One region of the Leisingera sp. JC11 genome, then DNA from elsewhere that is predicted to be linked to it. Evidence: riboswitches for the same ligand, from Rfam matches in the RefSeq annotation. Region 1 holds a riboswitch; each other region holds the start of a gene.
What was found. A riboswitch is a leader RNA that binds a small molecule or an ion and turns the genes downstream of it on or off. The one in region 1 is predicted to bind cobalamin.

Region 1 (5,570 bases):
CGGAAATGGAATTCCTCGGCTCCTTCTGGCGCTGCCGCCTGACTAATGACCGTTTCGGCGGCAAGGAACTGATTGCCGACTTCTCCATCAACGCGGTGCGGCGCCTGGATCTGGAGGCCGGCTGCCAGATGGAAATCGAACTGCCTGACAACCGCCTGATGGCCTTTGCAAAAGCCGGGCAGGGGGCGTGACGCAGATGACTGAAACCACTCAATCCATCATGCCGGCAGGACCGGTGATCAAGGGCAAGCTCAGCCGCGACGACATCATCATGCGCGGCAGCATGATCATCATCGCGCTTTACCTGGTCGTGTCGCTGGTTTTCCCGCTCTATGCGATGCTGTCGAAATCCTTCTCCACCTACCGGGTGGAGCTGTCGCAGTATGAATTTCAGGTCAGCGACGAGGCGGGCCAGTTCGACGGCATCATCCTGACCGGCGCGGACCTGAACGCAACCAGCGGCACCTTTGCCGATGCCGACCTGTCCACCGGCGCCGACGGGCGGCTGCCGGTCACCGGCTTCTTCCCGGACTTCAGCTTCCGCAGCCCGGTGATGTACCAGATCCGCAATACCACCGGCACAGGCCGCTTCCTGATCGGCTCCAACCTGCAGACCGGCACCGAATGGGTCACGCTCGACTCCAACACGTTCCGCCGGGTGCAGCTGCGCCCCGTGCAGGCGCAGGGGCTGGACAACTTCGTCTCCTACTTCTCGACGCCTGCGCTGTTCAACTCGATCAAGAACTCGCTGTGGATCGCGGTCCTCAGTACCGTTGTCACCGTCTCGCTTGCCTTCTGGTTCGCCTACGCGCTGAACCGCAGCTGCATGAAATACAAGGGGGTGTTCCGGCTGATCGCCATGGCGCCGATCCTGGTGCCGTCGCTGCTGCCCGGTATCGCGCTGGTCTACCTGTTCGGCAACCAGGGAATGATCAAGGAGCTCTTGTTCGGCGCCAGCATTTACGGCCCCATCGGCATCGTGATCGGCTCGGTCTTCTTCACTTTCCCGCATGCCTTCATCATCATCTCAACCGCGCTGGCGATCTCTGACGCGCGCCTCTACGAAGCCGCCGCCAGCTTGCGCTCCACTCCCTGGCGCACCTTCTGGACCGTCACCGTGCCCGGCGCACGCTATGGCCTGATCTCGGCGGCCTTCGTGGTCTTCAACCTGGTGATCACCGATTTTGGCCTGCCCAAGGTGATCGGCGGCCAGTTCAACGTGCTGGCGGTGGACATCTACAAGCAGGTGATCGGCCAGCAGAACTTTGAAATGGGCGCGGTGGTCTCGGTGGTGCTGGTGATCCCGGCAATCCTCGCCTTTGCCATCGACAGAATGGTGCAGTCCAAGCAGGTGGCGCTGCTGTCGGCACGCTCGGTGCCTTATGAGCCGCAGCCGAACAAGAAGATGGACCGTATCTTCTTTGCCTATTGCACCCTGATCGGCATCTTCATCGCCGGGCTGCTGGTAGTCTGCCAGTTTGCGGCGCTGATCAAGTTCTGGCCTTACGACCTGAGCCTCAGCCTCAACAACTACCAGTTCGACAGGATGGATGGCGGTGGCTGGGGATCCTATGTGAACTCGATCAAGCTGGCGCTGATGACGGCTGTGGCTGGCACCGCGGTTGTGTTTTTCGGCGCCTATCTGGTGGAGAAGTCCAAGGGCTTCCGCACCGGGCGCGCCATCTTCCAGATGTTTGCGATGCTGCCGATGGCAATCCCCGGCATGGTGCTGGGGCTGGCGTATATCTTCTTTTTCAACAACCCCGCCAATCCGCTCAATGCGATCTACGGCACCATGGCGATCCTGGTGGTCTGCACCGTCACCCACTTCTACACGGTGTCGCATCTGACGGCTGTGACTGCATTGAAGCAGATGGACCGGGAGTTTGAATCCGTTGCCGCCTCGCTCAAGCAACCCACGATGAAGCTGTTTGCCCGCGTCACGGTGCCGGTCTGCCTGCCCGCGGTGCTGGACATCTCGATCTACCTGTTTGTCAACGCAATGACGACGGTGTCGGCGGTGGTGTTCCTCTATTCGCCCAAGACCACGCTGGCGTCGATTGCGGTGCTGAACATGGATGACGCAGGCGATATCGCCCCGGCAGCGGCGATGGGGATGATGATCTTCTACACTAACGCGCTGGCGCGGATCATCCACCTGCTGGCCTCCCGCGGCATCCTGCGCCGCACCCAGGCCTGGCGCAGCCGCTAACCGCGGTTTCCGCCGGGCAGCCTGAAGAGGCCGCCGTTGCCGCCGGCCCCATCGCGGCCGCAACGCAGGAGCTGAACGGCGGTGCCCAGGAGCCGGGCTGCTGACCGGGTCCGCAGCGGGGGCGCGGGAGGCGGCGGTGCCTTCCGCCGCAGTAAACTGGCGCAGTTCTCTCTTGGCTTCTGAAGGCCCCCGCAGCAGGCGGGGGCCGCACAGCCAGGATTGAAGTTTTCCGGAATCCGCTGAAGTTTTTCTTGCCGCAACGGAAGTGATGCGCTACGCGCGCTTTACCGGTCCCGCAAGGGCTAAGAGGGAATCCGCGGTGCCAGCCGGCGCCAAACGGAACTGCCCCCGCAACTGTAGGCGGCGAGTGCTGTGCCATGATGTCACTGGATCCACGCGGTCCGGGAAGACGGCGCAGGCAATGACCCGCCAGTCAGGAGACCTGCCGGTGAAAAACTGAAGCACACCGGACGGGGTTGTCCGGGGAGGTTGCCGGCAAGATGCGCCGCCGCTGTCCGGCGCCGCAAAATGGGGCCAGATACCCAGCCTTGCCGGTCAATGCCCTTTCACCCGTTCTCCGGTCATTGACATATGGAGATCGAAGATCATGTTCCTGCGTTCCGGCCTGATGGGCCTTTCCTTCCTTGCGGCCGCTCAGGCTGCTGCCGCCAGCGAGAGTTTTCCGCTGACCATTCAAAACTGCGGTGAGACCGTCACCTTCGAGGCGCCGGTTGCGTCTTCCGTGACCGTTGGCCAGGCCGCCACTGAAGTGCTGTATGCGCTGGGCCTGGGCGACAAGGTGCTGGGCACCTCGGTCTGGTTCAACGACGTGCTGCCCGAATATGCCGAGCTGAACGACAAGGTCGAACGCCTGGCCGACAACGACCCCAGCTTTGAAAGCGTGGTGGCCAAGCGCCCCGGCCTGGTGGCAGCCCAGTATGAATGGCATGTCGGCCCCGAAGGCGTGGTCGCCAAGCGGGAGCAGTTCCACGACCTCGGCATCCCGACCTATGTGATGCCCGCTGATTGCGTCGGCAAGGACAACACCACCGGCGGCGACGGCACCCGCACCCGGATGTTCACCACCGACAGCCTTTATCAGGGCATCGAGGAACTGGCCGCGATCTTCGGCGAGGCTGAGAAGGGCGCTGAGCTGGTTGCCGACTACAAGGCGCGCGAGGCTGCAGCTGTTGCCAAGGCACAGGAAGTTGCGCTGGAGGATGCTTCCGCCGTGTTCTGGTTCTCTTCGCCCGAAATGGAAAGCGATCCGTTCGTGGCCGGGCAGAAAGGCGCCCCGGGCTACATGATGCAGCAGCTGGGCCTGAAGAACGTCATCGAAACCGACGAGGAATGGCCGACCGTTGGCTGGGAAACCATCGCCAAGGCCAACCCGACGGTGATCGTGATTGCCCGCATGGACCGCCGCCGCTTTGCCGCTGACGACTACGAGAAGAAACTGGAGTTCCTGCGCACCGATCCGGTCGCCAGCCAGATGGACGCGGTGAAGAACGACCGTATCGTGGTGATGGATGCACAGGCGATGGACGCCACCATCCGCGCCATCCCGGCGCTGGAGGATCTGGCCGCTGAACTCAGCGCGATCGGCAACGGCGAATGAGCGCAGCCGCCGCAGTCGCATGGCAGGGCTTCCGGGGCGCTTGCCTGGCCCTGCCGGTGCTGGCCGCGGCGGTTCTGGCAGGCGCAATGATCGGGGAGACCGCGCTTGCGCCTGACCTTGTCCTGTCGGTTCTGGCCAACAAGCTGGCCGGGGCAGGCCTGCCGGTGGATCCGGTGGACCAGGGCATCATCTGGAGCTACCGGCTGCCGCGGGCGCTGGTGGCTGCGGCCTGCGGGGCGGCGCTGGCGGTCGCCGGGGTGGTGCTGCAGGCCTTGCTGCGCAATGCGCTGGCAGACCCCTATATCCTTGGCATTTCCGCCGGCGCCTCGACCGGGGCGGTGGCGGTCACCATTGCCGGCCTCGGCGGCGGCGCCCTGTCGCTGTCCTTCGGCGCCTTCAACGGGGCGCTGCTGGCGTTCGGCTTTGTCGCCATTCTGGCGCGGGCCGCCGGGGCAGGGGGCAACCGCGCCGCAGCGGCGCAGATCGTGCTGGCGGGCATTGCCGGCTCGCAGCTGTTCAATGCGCTGACCGCTTTCATTATCGCCAAATCCGCCAACGCGGATCAGGCCCGCGGCATCATGTTCTGGCTGATGGGCAACCTCAGCGGCGTGCGCTGGCCGGACGTGTGGCTGGCGGTGCCGCTGGCCTTGGCGGGCTGGATGATCTGCCGGTTTCACGCGCGCGCCCTGGACGCCTTCACCTTTGGCAGCGACTCCGCGGCCTCGCTCGGCATCCCGGTCCGCCGGGTTCAGGTGGTGCTGATCTTTGCCACTGCGCTCACCACCGCGGTGATGGTGTCGATCGTCGGCTCGATCGGCTTTGTCGGCCTGGTGATCCCGCATGCGGCGCGGTTCCTGGTCGGCCCAGGACACCGCAGGCTGATGCCGGCCGCGGCGCTGACCGGCGCCGTGTTCCTGATCGCTGCCGACATCGTCTCCCGCATCATCATCCCCGGCCAGGTGCTGCCCATCGGGGTGGTCACCGCCCTGATCGGGGCGCCGTCCTTTGCGGTGATCCTGGTGCGCGGGCAAAGGACTGCGAGATGAGGATTGAAGCCCGCAACCTGTCCTTTGCCGTGCGCGGCAAAACCCTGCTGCAGGACGTGTCGCTGGCGGTGCAGCCGGGTGAGACGCTGGCGCTGGTGGGCCCGAACGGCTCGGGCAAGTCGACCCTGATGCGGCTGCTGTCGGGCCTGGCCAAACCCTCGCATGGCGAAGTGCTGCTGGCGGACCAACCGCTGGCCCGGCTGACCCGCCGGGAGATCGCCCAGCGGATCGCCATTGTCGAACAGCAGGCCGACACGGCTGAGCGCATCACCGCACGGTCCGTCGTCGAACTGGGCCGCACCCCCTGGCTGTCGGCGCTGAAACCCTGGAGCAGCGAAGACACCCAGCTGGTGGACAAGGCGCTGCGCACGGTGGAAATGAAGAACTTTGCGCCGCGGGAATGGTCCACCCTGTCCGGCGGCGAACGGCAACGGCTGCACATTGCCCGCGCCCTTGCGCAACGGCCGGGGCTTCTGCTGCTGGATGAGCCGACAAACCATCTGGACATCCACCACCAGCTATCGATCCTGAACTGCATCCGGAACCTGCAGGTGACAACCGTGGTGGCCCTGCATGACCTGAACCAGGCCCTGACCTGCGACCGTGTGGCGGTGCTGTCGCACGGGCGCCTGGTGGCCTTTGGCGCGCCCGGGGAGGCGCTGGATCCGGAAACGGTGTCCGGGATCTTCGGGAT
Region 2 (5,570 bases), 150 kb from region 1:
CAACATCAACATTATCAACATGATGATGGGCGGACAGGCCAAGGAACTGATCCTGGCCGGCGGCACCGTGCGGCAAAGCGACGGCGCCATCGTCGGCGAGGACGCGGTGGAGTTCTTCTCCCGCTACAAGGTGGATTTCGCTGTAATCGGCGCCTCTGCGCTGGATGCCGACGGCGCAGTGATGGACCACGACGCCCGCGAGGTTTCAGTCGCCCGAGCGATCCTGAAGAATGCTCGGCAGAGGGTACTGGTCTGCGACGGCAGCAAGTTCGACCGCTCCGCGCCGGTGCGGATCTGCGATGTCTCCGACCTGGACGTGGTGATCACCGACCGCCCGGTTCCCGAAGATTTTGCCGAGGCCGCGCAGGCGGCCGGCACCCGCATCCTGACCGCAGGACAAAACGAAAGCAGCGAAAATGACTGACACGCCTGTAACGGACCTTTTCATCATCGGCGGCGGCATCAACGGCTGCGGCATCGCCCGCGACGCCGCCGGCCGCGGCCTGTCGGTGACGCTGGCAGAGATGAACGATCTCGCCTCCGCCACCTCCTCGGCCTCGACCAAACTGTTCCACGGCGGGTTGCGCTACCTGGAGTATTTTGAGTTCCGCCTGGTGCGCGAAGCGCTGATTGAGCGCGAGGTGCTGCTGAATGCGATGCCGCATATCTCCTGGCCAATGCGCTTTGTGCTGCCCTTCCACAAGGACATGCGCTTTGATAGCGAGACCCCGACGTCGAAGCTGCTGACAACCTTCATGCCTTGGATGAAGGGCCGCCGCCCGGCCTGGCTGATCCGGCTGGGGCTTTTCCTGTACGACTCGCTTGGCAAGCGTGGCATTCTGCCCGGCACCGCAAAACTGGATCTGGAGGCCGACCCGGCGGGCAGGCCCCTGAAGGACAAGTTCAAGACTGCCTTTGAATACTCCGACTGCTGGATCGAGGACGCCCGCCTGGTCGTCCTGAACGCCCGCGACGCACAGGCCCGCGGCGCCGAGATCCTGACCCGGACCAAGGTGCTGTCAGCCGAGCGCCATGCGGACCACTGGGTGATCACCCTGCAGGACCAGGCCACCGGCGACACCCATCAGCGCCGCGCGAAAATGCTGATCAACGCTGGCGGGCCTTGGGTCGCAGACGTGCTGCATCAGAAGCTGGGCCAGAACAGCCGCGAGAATATCCGCTTGGTGCGAGGCAGCCATATCGTGGTGCCGAAACTGTTCGATCACGGCCGCTGCTACTTCTTCCAGGGAACCGACGGGCGGATCATCTTTGCCATTCCCTATGAGGAGGACTTCACCCTGATCGGCACGACGGATGCGGACCACGCTGACCCGGACACCGCGCCGGAATGCACCGAAAGCGAACAGGAGTACCTGATAAATTTCGCCTCCGGATACTTCAATCAGCCGCTCAAGCGCGAGGATATCGTCTGGACCTACTCCGGCGTGCGCCCTCTTTATGATGACGGCGCCAGCTCTGCTACTGCGGCCACACGTGAATATGTGCTGACGCTGGATCAGGCCCAGGCGCCGCTGCTCAACGTCTTTGGCGGCAAGATCACCACCTACCGCAAGCTGGCAGAGGCGGCGCTGGCAAAGATCGGCGAGGTGTTCCCGCAGCTGCCCGCGGACTGGACCGCAGGCATTGCCCTGCCCGGCGGCGATTTTGCGGTGGCGGATGTGGAAAAGCTGCAAAGCAAACTCGCAGCGGACTATCCGTTCCTGACCCCCTACGGAACCCGCCGCCTGATCCGCGCCTATGGCACCGAGGCCTGGGAGGTGCTGGGCGAGGCCAAATCCGCGGCTGATATGGGGCAGGACTTCAGCGCGACAATCACCGCGCGGGAGCTGGATTGGGCGATTGCCCGCGAATGGGTACGGACCGGAGACGACTACCTGTGGCGGCGCACCAAGCTGGGGCTGCGGCTGGATGAAGCCCAGCGCGCGGCTGTGGATGCCTATATTCAAGGAAAAGCGTCACAGCTCGCGGCATAACGCGAAGAGGCGTGCGAACCCGAGCGGAGGCGCTGCCCGGCCTGCCGGCCGGGCGAAAGATCTTAAAACTCCACGCCCTTCTGTGCCTTCACGCCGGCGCGGAACGGGTGTTTGATCTGCCCCATCTCGGTCACCAGATCAGCGATCTCGATCAGCTCTTCCTTGGCGTTGCGCCCGGTCAGCACCACATGGGTCATCGGCGGCTTCTGCTCCACCAGGAACTCCAGCACCTCCTCCAGGTCAAGATACTCATAGCGCAGCGCGATGTTGATTTCATCGAGCAGAACCATGGTGTTGCGCTCGTCGAGGATCATCTCCTTGGCCTTTTCCCAGCCCTTCTGCGCGGCGGCAATGTCGCGCGCCTTGTCCTGGGTTTCCCAGGTGAAGCCCTCGCCCATCGCGTAGAACTGGCACAGATCGCTGAAGTTTTCCTCGATCAGCGTCCGCTCGCCGGTCTGCCAGGCTCCTTTGATGAACTGCACCACGGCACAGGGCATCTTGTGGGCGATGCAGCGCATGATCATGCCGAACCCCGAGGAGGATTTGCCCTTGCCCGGCCCGGTGTGGACGATGATCAGGCCCTTCTCGCCTTCCTTGGTCTTCATCATCCGGTCGCGCGCGGCCTTCTTCTTGGCCATCTTGGAGGCGTGACGGGCGGCTTCTTCCTCTGAGATGCCGGTTTCAGACTTTTCGCTCATGGGGGCTCTCCAGCTGTTTGACCCCATGTCTTGACAAAGAAGCCCGCCATAGCGCAAGGGGGTTCAGCTGGTTCCTGTGAAAACAGGCGAAGAGGGAATGTGAAGGCCTCGCTGAGGCTCAAGCACAGCCGCCCCCGCGACCGTGACCGGATGAGGCCGCCATGCCACTGGGAAAGCCCCGGGAAGGCAGGATGGCCGGCAAGGCCCCGCGCCTTGGCATCCGCAAGCCGGGAGACCTGCCAGCGAGAGAGAGAGATCAACGGGCAGACGGGGTGTTCTGCGACCGGGTGAGGGACTGGCACGACACAGTTCCTTTCTGGCCATCCCGCAAGCCCTGCCGCGACAGGAGACGCGCTGATGGCTGACGAAATGGCAGGCAAGACTGCCAGCACCCAGGGACCGGTCACGCTGACCGTTTGCCTCACCTGCCGCCGCGAGGGCGCCGATCCCGAGGCCGCCCGCCCCGGCGCCATCCTGCACGCAGCCCTGGAAGAAGCCGGGATGCCCGAAGGCGTCCGCCTGCGCGGTGTCGAATGCCTGTCCTCCTGCAAGCGCGGCTGCGCCGTTGCGCTGGTCGGCGGCGCAGAGCGCTGGACCTATGTCTACGGCGACCTCGACCCGGATCAGCATGTCCCCGATATCCTGGAAGGCGCTGCCGCCTATGCCGCCACTGCGGACGGCGTCGTGCCCTGGCGCGAGCGCCCGCAGACCTTCCGCAAGCAATCCGTTGCCCGCATCCCGCCGGCCAAGTTCTTCTCCGAGGAGTAAACATGAGCGACCTCAACAAGATCCCCGTCACCGTCATCACCGGCTTCCTCGGTGCGGGCAAGACCACCCTGATCCGCCACCTGATGCAGAACCCGCAGGGCAAGCGCCTGGCGGTTGTGGTCAATGAATTCGGCACCGCCGGTGTGGACGGCGACATCCTGAAATCCTGCGCCGACGAGAACTGCCCGGCGGAAAACATCATGGAGCTGGCCAACGGCTGCATCTGCTGCACCGTGGCCGATGACTTCATCCCCACCATCGAGCAGCTGATGGACCTGCCGGAAAAACCCGACCACATCGTGATCGAAACCTCCGGCCTGGCACTACCCAAGCCGCTGCTGAAAGCGTTTGACTGGCCGGCGATCCGCTCCCGCATCACCGTTGACGGCGTGATTGCGCTGGCCGATGCCGAGGCGGTCGCCAAGGGCCAGTTCGCCCCCGACCTGGACGCCGTGCAGGCCCAGCGCGAGGCCGATGACAGTATCGACCACGAAACCCCGCTGTCTGAAGTGTTTGAGGACCAGATTTCCTGCGCCGACATCGTGCTGCTGTCCAAGGCCGACCTGGCCGGCGACGCAGGCGTCGAGAAGGCCCGTGCGGTGATCGAGGCCGAAGCGCCGCGCAAGCTGCCGATCCTGCCGATGAGCGAAGGTGTCATCGACCCGCGCATCATCCTGGGCCTGAACGCGGCGGCCGAAGACGATCTGGAGGCCCGCCCCAGCCACCACGACGGCCACCACGACCACGAGCATGACGATTTTGAAAGCATCGTTGTCGAAATGGGCGAAGTCTCCGACCCGGAAGCGCTGCAGAATGCCATCGTGAAACTCGCCCGCGAGCGCAACATCCTGCGCGTCAAAGGCTATGTCGCGGTGGAGGGGAAACCGATGCGGATGCTGCTGCAGGCCGTGGGCGAGCGCCTGCGCGCCCAGTATGATCAGCCTTGGGGCGCGCAGCCGCGCAAGACCGCCCTGGTGGTCATCGCCGAACATGACGACATCGACGAACAGGCCATCCGCGCCGAGCTGGGGGCGTAAGCTATGCTTCCGACCCCTAAACTTCATGAGCGGAAAGGATCGCGCCCGTCCCGGGATGGGCGCAATCGCGCCCGCCCATGGGGGCGGGTCGGGCGCGATCCGGGGCTTCCGCCCCGGGACTCCATTTTGCTGGCCGGGAAGGGCAGAAACTGATGCACGTCATCTTCCGCGAAAGCCACGGCCTTGACGAGACCGACACCCCGCAGGACCTCGGGCAGACGCCCGCGGACCTTGTGGTGCTGTCGTTTTCCGACAGCGATCTCGGCGCCTTCGCGGCGGGCTGGCACCGCGCCGACGGCAAGCTGCCCAGCTTGCGTCTCGCCAATCTGGTGGCGCTCAAGCACCCGCTCTCGGTCGACGTCTACGCGGAACAGACGCTGGAGGGCGCCAAGGGCGTCCTCGTCCGCCTGATCGGCGGTGAAAGCTACTGGTCCTACGGCCTCGCCACCCTGCAGGACCTCGCCCGCCGCAAGGGCATTGCGCTGGCCATTCTGCCTGCCGACGGGCGCGAGGATGCGCGGCTGGATGAGCTGTCCACCCTGCCCGTCTCCACCCTGCGCCGCCTGCAAGCCCTGTGCGACGCCGGCGGCGCCGTCGCAGCCCAGGCAGCACTTGCGCAGCTGTCGCTGGCAGCAGGCCTTTACGCAGGCCCTGTCCTCGGCCTCAAGACGATGCCTCAGCACGGCTTCTACGACCCGGCCAAAGGCGTGCTGGCCGACCTGCCGCCGCAGGACAAACCGCTGGTGCTGGTGAGCTTCTACCGCTCCTACCTCACCGCTGCCGACACCGCACCGGTGGATGCGCTGATCGCAGAGCTGCGCGCCCGCGGCTATGCGGCCTATGGCGCCTTCGCCGCCAGCCTCAAGGCCCCCACTGCCGCCGATTGGCTGCGCGCAAAACTTCCCGAGCTGGCCCCCGCTGCGATCATCAACGCCACTGCATTCTCGGCCCAGGGCACCGACGGCAGCGCCTCGCCGCTCTCCGCCACCGGCTGCCCGGTGTTCCAGGTTGCCCTCTCCACCGCACGCAAGAAAGACTGGGCCGAGGCCGACCGCGGGCTGTCGCCCGCCGAC
Region 3 (5,570 bases), on a different contig from region 1:
CCCAGCATAATCTGGTTCAGCTGGCCGCGGTAGCCGGTCCAGACCTGATAGGGATCATCCTCTTCCACCACGAAGTTCAGCTTGATCCCCGGCACCCGCGCCGCCATGCCCTCCAGCTGGCGCCGCGCGATGATCTCGCTGGGCCGCTTGGCGCAGTTGATGAAGCTAACGTCGGGCGACTGGCCGCGGTCGAACAGATACTGGGTCATCGACAGGCTCGGCGTGATGCCGGAGCCTGCGGAGATGAACAGGAACTTGCCGTTCGGGCGCTTCGGCAGGGTGAACACGCCCGCCGGGCCGGAGGCTTTGAGGAACATGCCCGGGCGCAGATTGTCCAGCATCCAGCGGGTGCCGATGCTGTCAGACTGCGCCTTCACCGTGACCGAGATCGACAGCGGCCGCGACGGCGAGGAGCTGATGGTGTAGGTCCGCCAGACGGTCCCGCCCGGCACCGGCAGCTCCAGCGTCATAAACTGGCCCGGCTGGTATTTGAACCACGCGCCGGACGGCGCGCGGAAGCTGAAGGTGGCGGTGTTCGGCGCTTCCGGCACGACCGAGACGCATTCCAGCATCTCGTCGTCCTTCCACGCCAGGGTTTCGTCCAGCGTCTCGAAGTTGGCCTGCAGTCCCATCCGCTTACTCCGCCGCGATCAGGTGGCGGCCGGTCAGCGCACGGGTCAGGTGCTCGGCATACCAGTTGGAGAACTGGATCACGCCGCTTTCCTGCACTTCCGAATAGGGGCCGGGCTCATAAGCGGGCGAGTTGATGCCCTGCTGGTTGTCCTCCACCACGATGCGGTCCTCGTCGTTGGTCGCGACCCAGACCTCGGTCAGCCGCTTCAGGTCATAGTCCTGGCCCTCGACCGCATCCTTGTGCACCAACCACTTGGTGGTGACTTCGGTCTCGGTCGGGCTGATCGGGGTCACCCGGAACACGATGGAATGATCCGGCAGGAAATGGTTCCAGGTGGTCGGGTAGTGGAACTTCAGCAGCGTGCCCGCATCGGCAAACGGCACCCGGCCCAGCTTCTTGGCGACAGCCGCCTTGCCGTCCATGGTATAGCTCTCAGCGCCCTCATTCAGCGGCATCCGCGCCACCCGGTACTGGCCGCGCGCGTCGATCTGGAACTGCGCCGGCACGCCTGCCGCCTCGATCCGGTCGAAGTGCTTCTGCAGGTGCGCCGGGGTCTCGCCGCCCTCGATACCGGTGACGGACGGATCCTCGGGGAAGGTCCGGCACAGCGAAGGGTGGTTGCCGCCGCAGTGATAGCACTCGCGGTTGTTCTCCCAGACCAGCTTCCAGTTGCCGTTCTCGATGATCGAGCTTTCATAGGCCACCTTGGCATTACCCAGGTCATGCGGCTCCAGATAGGGGCGGGCCACTGCGGCAAAGGTGTCAAAGTCCGGCGCCTCATCCGCCAGGCAGATGTAGATCAGACCGGCCAGGTCGCGGCAGTGCACCGGTTTCAGCCCGTGCTTGGAGGCATCGAAATCCGGCCCCATGTCGCGCGCCCACAGCAGAGAGCCGTCCAGCTCGTAGGTCCACTGGTGGTAGGGGCAGACCAGCTTGGGCGAATTACCTTTCTTGGCCTTGCACACAACCGACCCGCGGTGGCGGCAGGCGTTGTGGAACGCACGCACCTCACCATCGGTACCACGCACGATGATGACGTTGTAGGCGCCGACCTGATGGGTCACAAAATTGCCCGCCTTCGGGATCTCGCAGGCGGGAATGGCAAACAGCCACTCGCGGTAGAAGATCTGGCGCATGTCCAGGTCCAGCACGCCCGGATCGGTGTAAAACGCCTGTTCCAGGGAATAGTTTTTCTGACGGGCCACCAGTTTGGCCAGAATATCGCTGTCGTGAAGCATCTGCTTCTCTCCTTTGCCGCATCCCCGCGGCAGGTTGGCTTGGCTGCGGGCATGGGGAGAGAGATTGCAGGCCACGCGCCTGCAACCGCCCCGCCGCCGCCCGCGGTTGACGTTTTCCTGGCAAGGCTGGTTTCCGGACTGTCCCGGGGCCATTCGGCGGCGGGGCCTGGCACCTTCCCGAAGGATCTCCTTCAGTGGTCATTGCCATGCCTTGCCCGGGGTCACCGTTGCGGGGGCAGTGCCGGAGTTTCACCAGCTTCCCAATTCTCCGCCCCGAAGGGCGGCACCTTGCTGAGGCGGAAACTGCCCTAATCCCGGCGCAACGGCGAAGACAAATCCGACCCGCCAAAACCGGAAAAAGACATGCAGGTTTTCTGTACTGGCAACGGAATCACACGCCGGAATCTCAAACCGGCATCCGCCGGTCTATTTGCGGCAAGCGCTTATCTTTCACGCAGTTACGCAGGTTTCACGCGCCCGAATCGATTCGCCGGTGCCGCCGGACGCCCATGAAAAAGGCCGCCCAACCGGCGGCCTTTCCTCACTTCGATTTCCAGGTATCCAGCCAGCGCCGGAACCGGCCCTTGCGTTCGGCGATGGCGTCGCCCGCCGCATAAAGGCTGTCCTCGGCGCTTTCGATCATCGGGTCGATCCGCGCCTGCCGGAACCGGCGCCAGCGCACATAGATGGCCCACAACAGCGCCCCGAGCAGCACCAGGAAGATGATCGAAAACCAGTTGGTTGGCTTGTCCTCCGGCCCCGCCACCGGCTTGATCGTCACCGCATTGGGGAAGATCGACAGGAACTCGTTGCGCCAGCCGTAATGCAGCACCGCCACCCACTCCGGGTTCGCCTTGGTCGAGATGCTGTCATTGGCGTCCGTGTAGAGGTTCGCGGTGTCGAACTTGAAATAGGGCGGCCAGTTCCAGCCGGTGTCCTCGTTGCGGTAGACCATGTTGCGGCCGTTGCCGCGCACCGCCTGGATGAACTGGACATCGCGGTTGATCAGCTCTGCCGACTGGTCGTCCGGCTTGGACCAGAAGATCCGCGTCCAATCGTTCAGCTCCTGCCGTTCCTCATAGGTGTTGACGATGCGCACCACGTCGTACTGCGGCAGCGTGTAATGCAGGAAGGCGCCGAACAGCACCCAGAATGTAATCAGGAAAGCCCATTTGATGAAACGCATGGGGAGGAGCCTCACATGAAGTTAATGACGTAGATCAGGAGCGCCAGCGCCCCCAGCGGGATGATATAGACCAGGAGGATCAGCTTGCGCCGGAACGAGTTGTCGTATTGTTTCAGCCCCCGCTGGATGAAGGCCGCGCGGTCGCCGGTCAACCCCTTCTCTTTCCAGCGCCGCTTGAGCTTCAGCCGCCGCATCTCGCGCGAGTAGAGGGACACCGCGGCGTAGACCACGGTCAGCACCACAAGAAGGATCAGGAGCAGGCGGATAAAGCCGAACATCACTGTTGCTCCTGGGTTTTCACATCCAACACAGGTTCGCGCCCCGTCCCGAGGGGGGGCGTTTCACGCCCGCCGTCGTGCTGAAAGCACGCCTCCGGCATGACGGGGGCGGGACGGGCGTGAACCGAGCCGCAAGCGGCTCTGGAAGAGTGATACTTCTTAAAGCGCTCCATACTATCGCCCCCTCACCCGGTTCACAGCCCCCCAAGGGCCGACCCGCTCAACCACCCCCTTGCGCCGGTTTCGCGGCAGCCGGGGCATCCGCCCCTCCATATCCGGCTCATGCCCGAACAGTGCCTCGCGCGCGCCGGCCTTGTCCACCGCATACTCCCGCGCCAGGAACTCCGCCGCATAGGCCTTTTTCGTCTCCGGCCACCCTTGGTACTGGCGGTAGAACTCCTCCTTGTGGCAGATGAACATCTGCCGGAAGTCATGCGGGCACAGCTCTGCCAGCAGCATGTTGACCAGATCGCGGCAGGGCGTGTCCGACGCCCTGAGACTATAGAAATAGGCCGGATGGTCCGAGGTGATCCGCGGCCACTTGCCGCCGCCCTCGGCCCAGCGCACCAGCGCCGCCAGCCCTTCGAATTCTTCTGGCAGCTCGTCGGCATGCCGCGCCGCCATCCGCCGCAGGTCCGACCGCGACAGGCCCGACAGGTCCCGTCCCTTCTCCGTCAGCACGGACACGGCAAGGAACCCCATCTTCTGCCGCAGGATTGCTGCGCCATCGACACCGCGCGCCCGGATCACCGGCTCTGCCAGCCCGTTCAGCTCCAGGAACTTGGCAATCGCATTGCGCTGGGACAGATCAAACACATGGCGCAGCGGCACGCCTTCAGGCTTTGCCCCGCTGGCAATCACCGCCGGATGCTCCACGTCCTGAAACAGGTACAGCCCGCCGAAATGCGCGGTCCAGAAATTGCCCTGCTCAAAGACCTCATGCTCCAGATGCACCGGATTGCGGGTCACATCGCCGGTCTGTTCCGCGGTCGCGATCATCTGTTCGATCAGTTCATCGTCAAACCAGGCATCCTCCCCGGTCTTGAACCGCTCCACCAGCTCCGCCAGACGGTCCGCATGGCGCAGCGTGCCGCGGGTGGTATCCGCCTCGATCCGCACCTGCCGGATTTCGAACAGGCGCGCGGGCGAGGACACCTCAAACACCGAATTCACCAGCTCGCCGGCCACCGCATCGGTCGCGGTCAGCGCAAACAGCTGGCGCTCGTTGACCTCGATGAACCGGCGCAGGATGTCCCGGCTGGTGGAGAATTTCACGTGAAGCAGCGGGCAGCGCTTCTGCTCGGTCGACAGCAGAATGAACTGCCGGTTCACGCCCGCATGGTTCAGATAGTGATCATCCCCCAGCTCATCGCCGATTTCGGGCGAAAAGCCCGAGATATCGACGTGGAAATCCGTGAGGCTCGTGGTCTTGCCGGTCAGATGCTTCAGCGCGCGATTGTACCGCTCCACCAGCGCGGGCGAGGCCACATGGAAGAGATTGCCGAACATCAGGCCATGCTGGATGAGGCGTTTCATTTCGATCTTTCCACTTCAGAATAGTCTTCAAGTTCCTTTTTTAGCCGATCCCATTCAGCCTTGAGATAAGCATTCATTAGACTTGCCAACTCAAGAACCGACCCATGCAAATGTTCGTCTTGTGCATCTTGTAGCTCGCTAATCTTGCGCGCTAGAGCCTTCGCCTCAGTTTCCTTTGGATTCAAACGAAGCATGACACTAAAAATTTTTCTGTTGATCAGATCAATATCTGATCCTGCTCTAGCTTCAGGATTGCTTGCGATAGACAAAATATCAGAAAAATTGCCTCTAACCTCGTTTATCCAAGCTTGGCGAAAATCGGCTAGCTTCAGTCTCCGTGACAATTCGAGGTGCAACCTTCGCTCTCTAGCCGCGCGTTTTTCTGCAGCACTGTCAGAAATGTATTTTATGAGAAAGGCAGCAAACGGCAGAGCGACAACCGTCAGTAGAGACTGGTGATTTGTGATCCAAGAATTTACGTCCGTTAGGAATGCAGAAAAACCTGTAGCGTCCATTTATTTCACGCTCGCTCTTTTCACAGGCCACCGTTTCGCTACTTCCCCGCCCGAGGCGCTTGCGGCTCGGGCAGCGCCCGTCCGCCCCCCTGGGCGGGCGCTCCGCTTCCGCCCGCGGACAGGCTCTGCCCTCATGTCGCGCACAACAATCACCCCTTCCCCTCCAGATACCGCCGTTTGGCC
Region 4 (5,570 bases), on a different contig from region 1:
AGGAGGTGCGGTCGCTGTCATAGCGTTCATCCGAGGTGCGGAAGTTGAAGCCAAGCTTCAGCCGGTCGGTAACCAGATAGTCGCCTTTCAGTTGCAGTGTATTGCGGCGGATGCCGTCTTCTTCACCGCCATCGCCCGAGGTGTCATAGCCGTCGTCATTGTCATGGGCGAAGCTGAAGGCGATACCGCCGCGTTCGGTCCGCGACGAAACCCGGGCCGAGGCCCGGTAGCCGTCGGACCCCGCTTCCACGCTGCCGCCGTATTCCGTGCCGATGCCGCCGGACTTGGTGATGATGTTGATCACACCGGCCGAAGCGTTGGAGCCGTAGAACACCGATTGCGGGCCGCGCAGGACTTCGATCCGCTCGATATTGGCAGTGTCCAGGCCGGACAGAATGTACTCGCTGTCACCGCCCGAGGCTTCGACGCCGTCGATCAGGATCAGCGTGTGATTGGCTTCTGCGCCGCGGATGCGGACCTGGGTAAAGCTGTCGCCGGAGCCGCTCACCATCAGGCCGGGCACTGAACGCAGCGCGTCCTGAACGGTTGTGATGCCGCGTTTCTCGATTTCTTCGCTGGTTACGACAGTGGCTGAGCGGCCGTACTTCTGGGCCTCGACCGGCGTAAAGCCGCCGGAGACGATGATCTCTCCCAGATCGGTGACCTCGTCATCCTGGGCGGTTGCGATTACAGGTGCGGCGGCCAGGGCCGCGGCCAGGGACAGGCTTGCCTTGCGCATATTCCATTCCTCCCGGCCCGCGCAGCAAGCACAGGCCAAGCGGCTGCCCATGCCGGGCAGCACGTTCAAAATTTGGGTCTTTGGAAGGCATTGCCCCCGCAGACGGTGAAAACTGCCACCACTACGGAAGTCCGTTGTCCTTGGCGCGCCCCGCACCCGGACAGGGTGATCATCCTGGCAGGTCTCCTGACTCGCGGGTCGAGGCTTTGCCGCGCCTTCCCGCCCCTCGGGGCAGTGGCATATCGCAGCATTGCTCTCCGCTCACAGTTGCGGGGGCAGTCACGGATTCGGCGCCTGTTGGCTACACCTCACCGTGTTCCCTTTTAACCGGGTGGTCTCCCAGCCGGACCAGAATGGCCGGGACTTAGGCAAACTGAACTCATTCTGTCAAGCGGGAGAATTCGCCACCTGAGTACAAATGGTCCCGGGCTGGCATCCATAACGCCAAAGCCGCTTTGCCATGTTTTGTGTGATGACGATTGATAAAGCACTCAACAAGTTGCGAAAGGCAGCGGCCATTGCTTGATCCTTTGATCGAAACATGCCCGTCTGTTGATCAGCGCAGCGCAGCCGCAGCCAAAATCTTCCACGCCAAACCCGCTGATGTCCTGAAGACGATTCTCTTGACTCGGAAATTCCGTTTTGTCATTCAGCCAAGGTGACCGGTTCCGCGAGTGTTTCAATGCGCAGCGGAAGAAATAGGGAACACGGTGCGGCGTACCCAAAAGGGACCAAATCCGTGACTGCCCCCGCAACTGTGAGCGGTGAGTGACGCTGAAAACGCCACTGGGAACATCCCCGGGAAGGCCAGCCGAACCAGGACCCGCGAGTCAGGAGACCTGCCGGACGCGAGGACTGAGGCTCCGCTTGCGGGGGTTCTGCCCTTTTCCACCGGACGCCGGGGTGCGCGTCTGGCGCGTGTGCCGTTCAGGCGTTTCCGTGCCGCTACTCCCCGTTGTTCATTCCTGATTGCAGGTGTGCCTGCGTCGTCGAATGAGGACGAAATGAAACTGAACTATCTGGCCGCAGCCCTGGCCGTTTCCCTGCCGGCCGCCGCGTCGGCGCATTTCCAGCTGAACTACACCGAAAGCGCGCTGATCGAGAAGCCGGGCGACGTGCCGATGGGCCTGGTCTTCTGGCATCCGATGTCCAATGGCCACGCCATGGACATGGGCACGCCGGAAGAATTCTTCATGATCCACAAGGGCGAAAAGACCGACCTGTCGGACCGCCTGGAGCCCGCCACCTTCAAGGGTGCTGAGAACGAAGCTTCGGCCTACAAGGCGTCCGTGCCGGTGAAACGCTCCGGCGACTATGTCGTGGTGACCGTGCCCTCGCCCTATTACGAGGAAAGCGAAGACATTTACATCCAGCAGATCTCCAAGGTGGTGCTGAACCGGAATACTCTGCCCACCGACTGGGACCAGCCGGTGGGCCTGGCCACCGAGATCCTGCCGCTGAACAAGCCCTACAACGTGATCGTCGGCTCCACCTTCTCCGGTCAGGTTCTGGCAGACGGCAAGCCGGTTCCCGGTGCCGAAATCGAAGTCGAATTCATGGCGGCTGAACCGGACCTGGAGAAATTCTCCACCACCAGCCCCTCCGTGGGTGAAATGCCGGGCGGCGCGATTGTTGCCATCGCCGACCAGAACGGCGTGTTCTCCTTCGGCATTCCGAAGGCAGGCTACTGGGGCTTTGCGGCCTTGGGTTCCGGTCCGGCGACCGAGCACGACGGCAAGGAACTCAGCCAGGATGCTGTGCTGTGGATCCGTGCTGAAGAGCTCAAGTGAAAGTAGACCGATGCATATCGTAGACGGCGCACTGTCGAACCCGGTTGTGATCGGCGGCGCGGTTGCCGCCGTCGGCGGTATTGCGATGGGTCTGCGCAGCCTGCCGCTGGAGCGAATTCCGGCGGCGGGGGTTCTGTCGGCCAGTTTCTTTGTGGCCTCGCTGATCCATGTCCCGATCGGCCCCAGTTCGGTTCACCTGATCCTGAACGGGCTGGCGGGGCTTGTCCTGGGCTGGGCCGCGTTTCCGGCCCTGTTTGTCGGCCTGCTGCTGCAAGCGGTGTTCTTTGGCTTTGGCGGACTGACTGTCCTGGGTGTTAACGCCGTCAATATCGCATTGCCTGCAGTTCTCGTTGGGCTGATGTTCCGGCCGCTGGTGGCGCGCGGCTCTCCCCTGCAGGGAGCGATCTGGGGCGGCATCGGCGGCGGCGCAGCGATTGCTGCCACGACCCTCGCTGTCGCAGTTTCTCTGATGCTGTCAGGCGATGAATTTATCCTGGCAGCCAAGCTTGTGTTTTTTTCCCACATCCCGGTGATGGTCATCGAAGCGCTGCTGACCGGCGCCGCCATTTTCCTGGCCCGGCGGGTCAAGCCCGAGCTGTTTGGTGACACGAAAGGAAGCTTGGCATGATCCGCTCCTGCGTTTTGATCCTCGCCCTGCTGGCGCCGCTGCCGGCATTGGCGCACAACGTGATTTCCGCTGTGTTTCCCTCGGGATCGGACATTGAGGGCGAGGTTGGCTTTTCCAATGGTGAAATGGCGCCGGACTTGCTGATAGAGGTTTTTGACCAAGCTGGCGGCAAACTGGGCGAAACCAGGACAGACACCGACGGTTTCTTTCTGTTCACCCCGTCAGAGCCAGTGACGCATATCTTTCGCGGCGACCTTGGCGCCGGCCATGTCGCCGAGGCAATCATGGACGCCGCAGAGGTCGCACAGATCATGGGGCAAAGCCCGAGCGCAGCGGCGCCTGCAGCGGCCAGCACCGCTGCAATCCCGTCGGCTGCCACGGCTGCAGGCCTGTCCGACCAAGCCCGCGCTGAGCTTGCCGCCATGATGCGCAATGAATTGCGCCCGCTCCGGCAGGAGCTGACCGCGTTCAAGAACAAGTCGGATTTTCAGTCGGTGCTTGGCGGCATCGGCTACATCTTTGGCCTGTTCGGGCTGGGCTTCTACATCGCCGCACGGCGCAAGATCGGCAGCATCGAATGACCTATGTTCTGACTGGCGACGAAAAACCGCTCAGCGGCATCGGCGCCTTCCGGGCCAAAGTTACCACGCTTGATCCTCGGATGCGCATCGTGATGACCGCGGTCTATGCTGTGGTGGTGGTCTCCCTCAGCAATCTTTGGGTGCTGTCGGCCGCGCTTGGCCTGTCGATGTGGCTGCTGGCCTACTCCGGCCTGCCGCCCCGGAAAACGCTGAAACGGATGGCGATGATGGACAGTTTCATCATCTTCATGCTGGTGCTGCTGCCGTTCACCATACCCGGCACACCGGTCTTTTCCGTTTGGGGGCTGGAAGCAAGCTGGGAAGGCCTGCGGCGCGCGGCCGAGATTGCCCTGACTGCAAATGCCGTCATCCTGGCGGTCATGACGCTGGTTGGGTCTATGGAACCCGTGACCATGGGGCATGCGCTGTTTGCCCTCAAGACGCCGGAACGGCTGGTGCATCTGATGATGTTCACCATCCGCTACATCGATGTCCTGCGCGAGGAATACCAGCGTCTGCGCACGTCGATGAAACTGCGCGGTTTCCGCCCCGGAACAAACTGGCACACCTACCGCAGCTACGGCTATCTGGTGGGTATGATGCTGGTGCGCGCCATCGAGCGGTCGGAACGCATTCTGGCAGCGATGAAGTGCCGGGGGTTCTCCGGCCGCATCATCCTGCTGGAAGACTTCCGCCTGGGCAGGTCCGACCTGTTGTTTGCCGCGGCTCTTACCGCCGCTCTTGCTGCCCTGATCTGGGCCGAGGCCATCTATGCTGCTTCTTGATCTGAACAACATCCACTTTGCCTATCCGGGGCTGGACCCGGTTCTGGAAGGCGTGTCGATGCAGCTAAACGCGGGGGAGCGGCTGTCGATCGTCGGACCGAACGGAGCCGGAAAATCGACGCTCCTGAAAATCATCATGGGGCTGATTGCCCCGGCCAGCGGTACCGTCGCGGCATTTGGAAAACCTTGCAGCAGCGAAGCGGATTTTCATGAGATGCGCCGCCGCGTAGGTTTTGTCTTTCAGGACGCCGATGACCAGCTTTTCTGCCCGACAGTGGCCGAGGATGTGGCCTTCGGCCCGCTGAACCTGGGCAAGTCCAAGCAGGAGGCCCTGGCCATCGTTGACGCTGTGCTGTCCCGCCTGGGGCTGATGCACCTGCGCGACCGGGTCACTCACAAGCTGTCGGGTGGCGAGAAACGGCTGGTGACACTGGCCACGGTGCTGGCCATGGAGCCGGACGTGCTCATTCTTGATGAGCCGACGAACGCGCTGGACCCAAGCAACTACGCGCGGCTGACAGAAATCCTGAAGGGGTTGGACCAGGCGATCCTGCTGGTCAGCCACGACCCGGAGTTCCGCGCACAGGTTGCCCCTAAAGAGTATCACTTGAAGGACCGGGAACTCGTACGGGTTTAGGACACACGGGTATCCGGGGCGCGTCGGGGGCCAACAAGCACCGTTGCTGCCAATCATGTTTCTGTCATCCAAATGAGCCTGCGAAAGCCAGAACAGTTGACCTGGGCTCTGGACACATTGTGTTTCCAAGCTTGTAGATAACAGTGCTGCGAGTGCGATGGCGGAGACGAAGACCTTGGGGTGTCTGCCGTAGCGGGTTGCCGCACGCCGCTAGTCCTTGAGCCTGCCGAACATGGTTTCGGCCCGATTGAGCCGCTTTTGGCGGAGCTTTTACTATCGAACTGTGATCTTGCGCTGCTGCCGGCCCGGGATCACGCGCGTATCCCTTTGTCTTTCAACGCTTCTCTGAACCGGTCGGAATCGTATACCCGGTCTCCGAGCGGCCAGTCGATCTTCGGCAAATTGCTCAG

Region 2: it holds a riboswitch for cobalamin, as region 1 does, so the genes downstream of both, AB1A62_RS01645 (DUF1636 domain-containing protein) here and AB1A62_RS00895 (ABC transporter substrate-binding protein) in region 1, are expected to answer to the same signal.
Region 3: it holds a riboswitch for cobalamin, as region 1 does, so the genes downstream of both, AB1A62_RS06020 (aromatic ring-hydroxylating dioxygenase subunit alpha) here and AB1A62_RS00895 (ABC transporter substrate-binding protein) in region 1, are expected to answer to the same signal.
Region 4: it holds a riboswitch for cobalamin, as region 1 does, so the genes downstream of both, AB1A62_RS06810 (DUF4198 domain-containing protein) here and AB1A62_RS00895 (ABC transporter substrate-binding protein) in region 1, are expected to answer to the same signal.

What each region holds. Positions count from the first base shown of each region.
Region 1 covers NZ_JBFCVS010000001.1:179,861-185,430, reverse strand. Annotated here, with positions in the region: gene AB1A62_RS00905 (putative 2-aminoethylphosphonate ABC transporter ATP-binding protein) at 1-191, shown strand, start outside; gene AB1A62_RS00900 (putative 2-aminoethylphosphonate ABC transporter permease subunit) at 197-2,212, shown strand; cobalamin riboswitch at 2,484-2,677, shown strand; gene AB1A62_RS00895 (ABC transporter substrate-binding protein) at 2,820-3,830, shown strand; gene AB1A62_RS00890 (iron ABC transporter permease) at 3,827-4,876, shown strand; gene AB1A62_RS00885 (ABC transporter ATP-binding protein) at 4,873-5,570, shown strand, end outside.
Region 2 covers NZ_JBFCVS010000001.1:331,574-337,143, forward strand. Annotated here, with positions in the region: gene AB1A62_RS01630 (DeoR/GlpR family DNA-binding transcription regulator) at 1-424, shown strand, start outside; gene glpD (glycerol-3-phosphate dehydrogenase) at 417-1,994, shown strand; gene cobO (cob(I)yrinic acid a,c-diamide adenosyltransferase) at 2,057-2,692, opposite strand; cobalamin riboswitch at 2,744-2,951, shown strand; gene AB1A62_RS01645 (DUF1636 domain-containing protein) at 3,050-3,460, shown strand; gene cobW (cobalamin biosynthesis protein CobW) at 3,463-4,497, shown strand; gene cobN (cobaltochelatase subunit CobN) at 4,650-5,570, shown strand, end outside.
Region 3 covers NZ_JBFCVS010000004.1:81,619-87,188, forward strand. Annotated here, with positions in the region: gene AB1A62_RS06015 (hybrid-cluster NAD(P)-dependent oxidoreductase) at 1-632, opposite strand, end outside; gene AB1A62_RS06020 (aromatic ring-hydroxylating dioxygenase subunit alpha) at 637-1,872, opposite strand; cobalamin riboswitch at 1,979-2,178, opposite strand; gene AB1A62_RS06025 (DUF1523 family protein) at 2,414-3,058, opposite strand; gene AB1A62_RS06030 (hypothetical protein) at 3,070-3,336, opposite strand; gene AB1A62_RS06035 (DUF6638 family protein) at 3,511-4,872, opposite strand; gene AB1A62_RS06040 (hypothetical protein) at 4,869-5,387, opposite strand; gene AB1A62_RS06045 (ATP-binding protein) at 5,537-5,570, opposite strand, start outside.
Region 4 covers NZ_JBFCVS010000004.1:267,516-273,085, reverse strand. Annotated here, with positions in the region: gene AB1A62_RS06815 (TonB-dependent receptor plug domain-containing protein) at 1-739, opposite strand, end outside; cobalamin riboswitch at 898-1,107, opposite strand; cobalamin riboswitch at 1,386-1,601, shown strand; gene AB1A62_RS06810 (DUF4198 domain-containing protein) at 1,744-2,529, shown strand; gene cbiM (cobalt transporter CbiM) at 2,540-3,157, shown strand; gene AB1A62_RS06800 (cobalt ABC transporter permease) at 3,154-3,738, shown strand; gene cbiQ (cobalt ECF transporter T component CbiQ) at 3,735-4,523, shown strand; gene AB1A62_RS06790 (ABC transporter ATP-binding protein) at 4,510-5,160, shown strand; partial or broken gene AB1A62_RS06785 (transposase) at 5,299-5,570, opposite strand.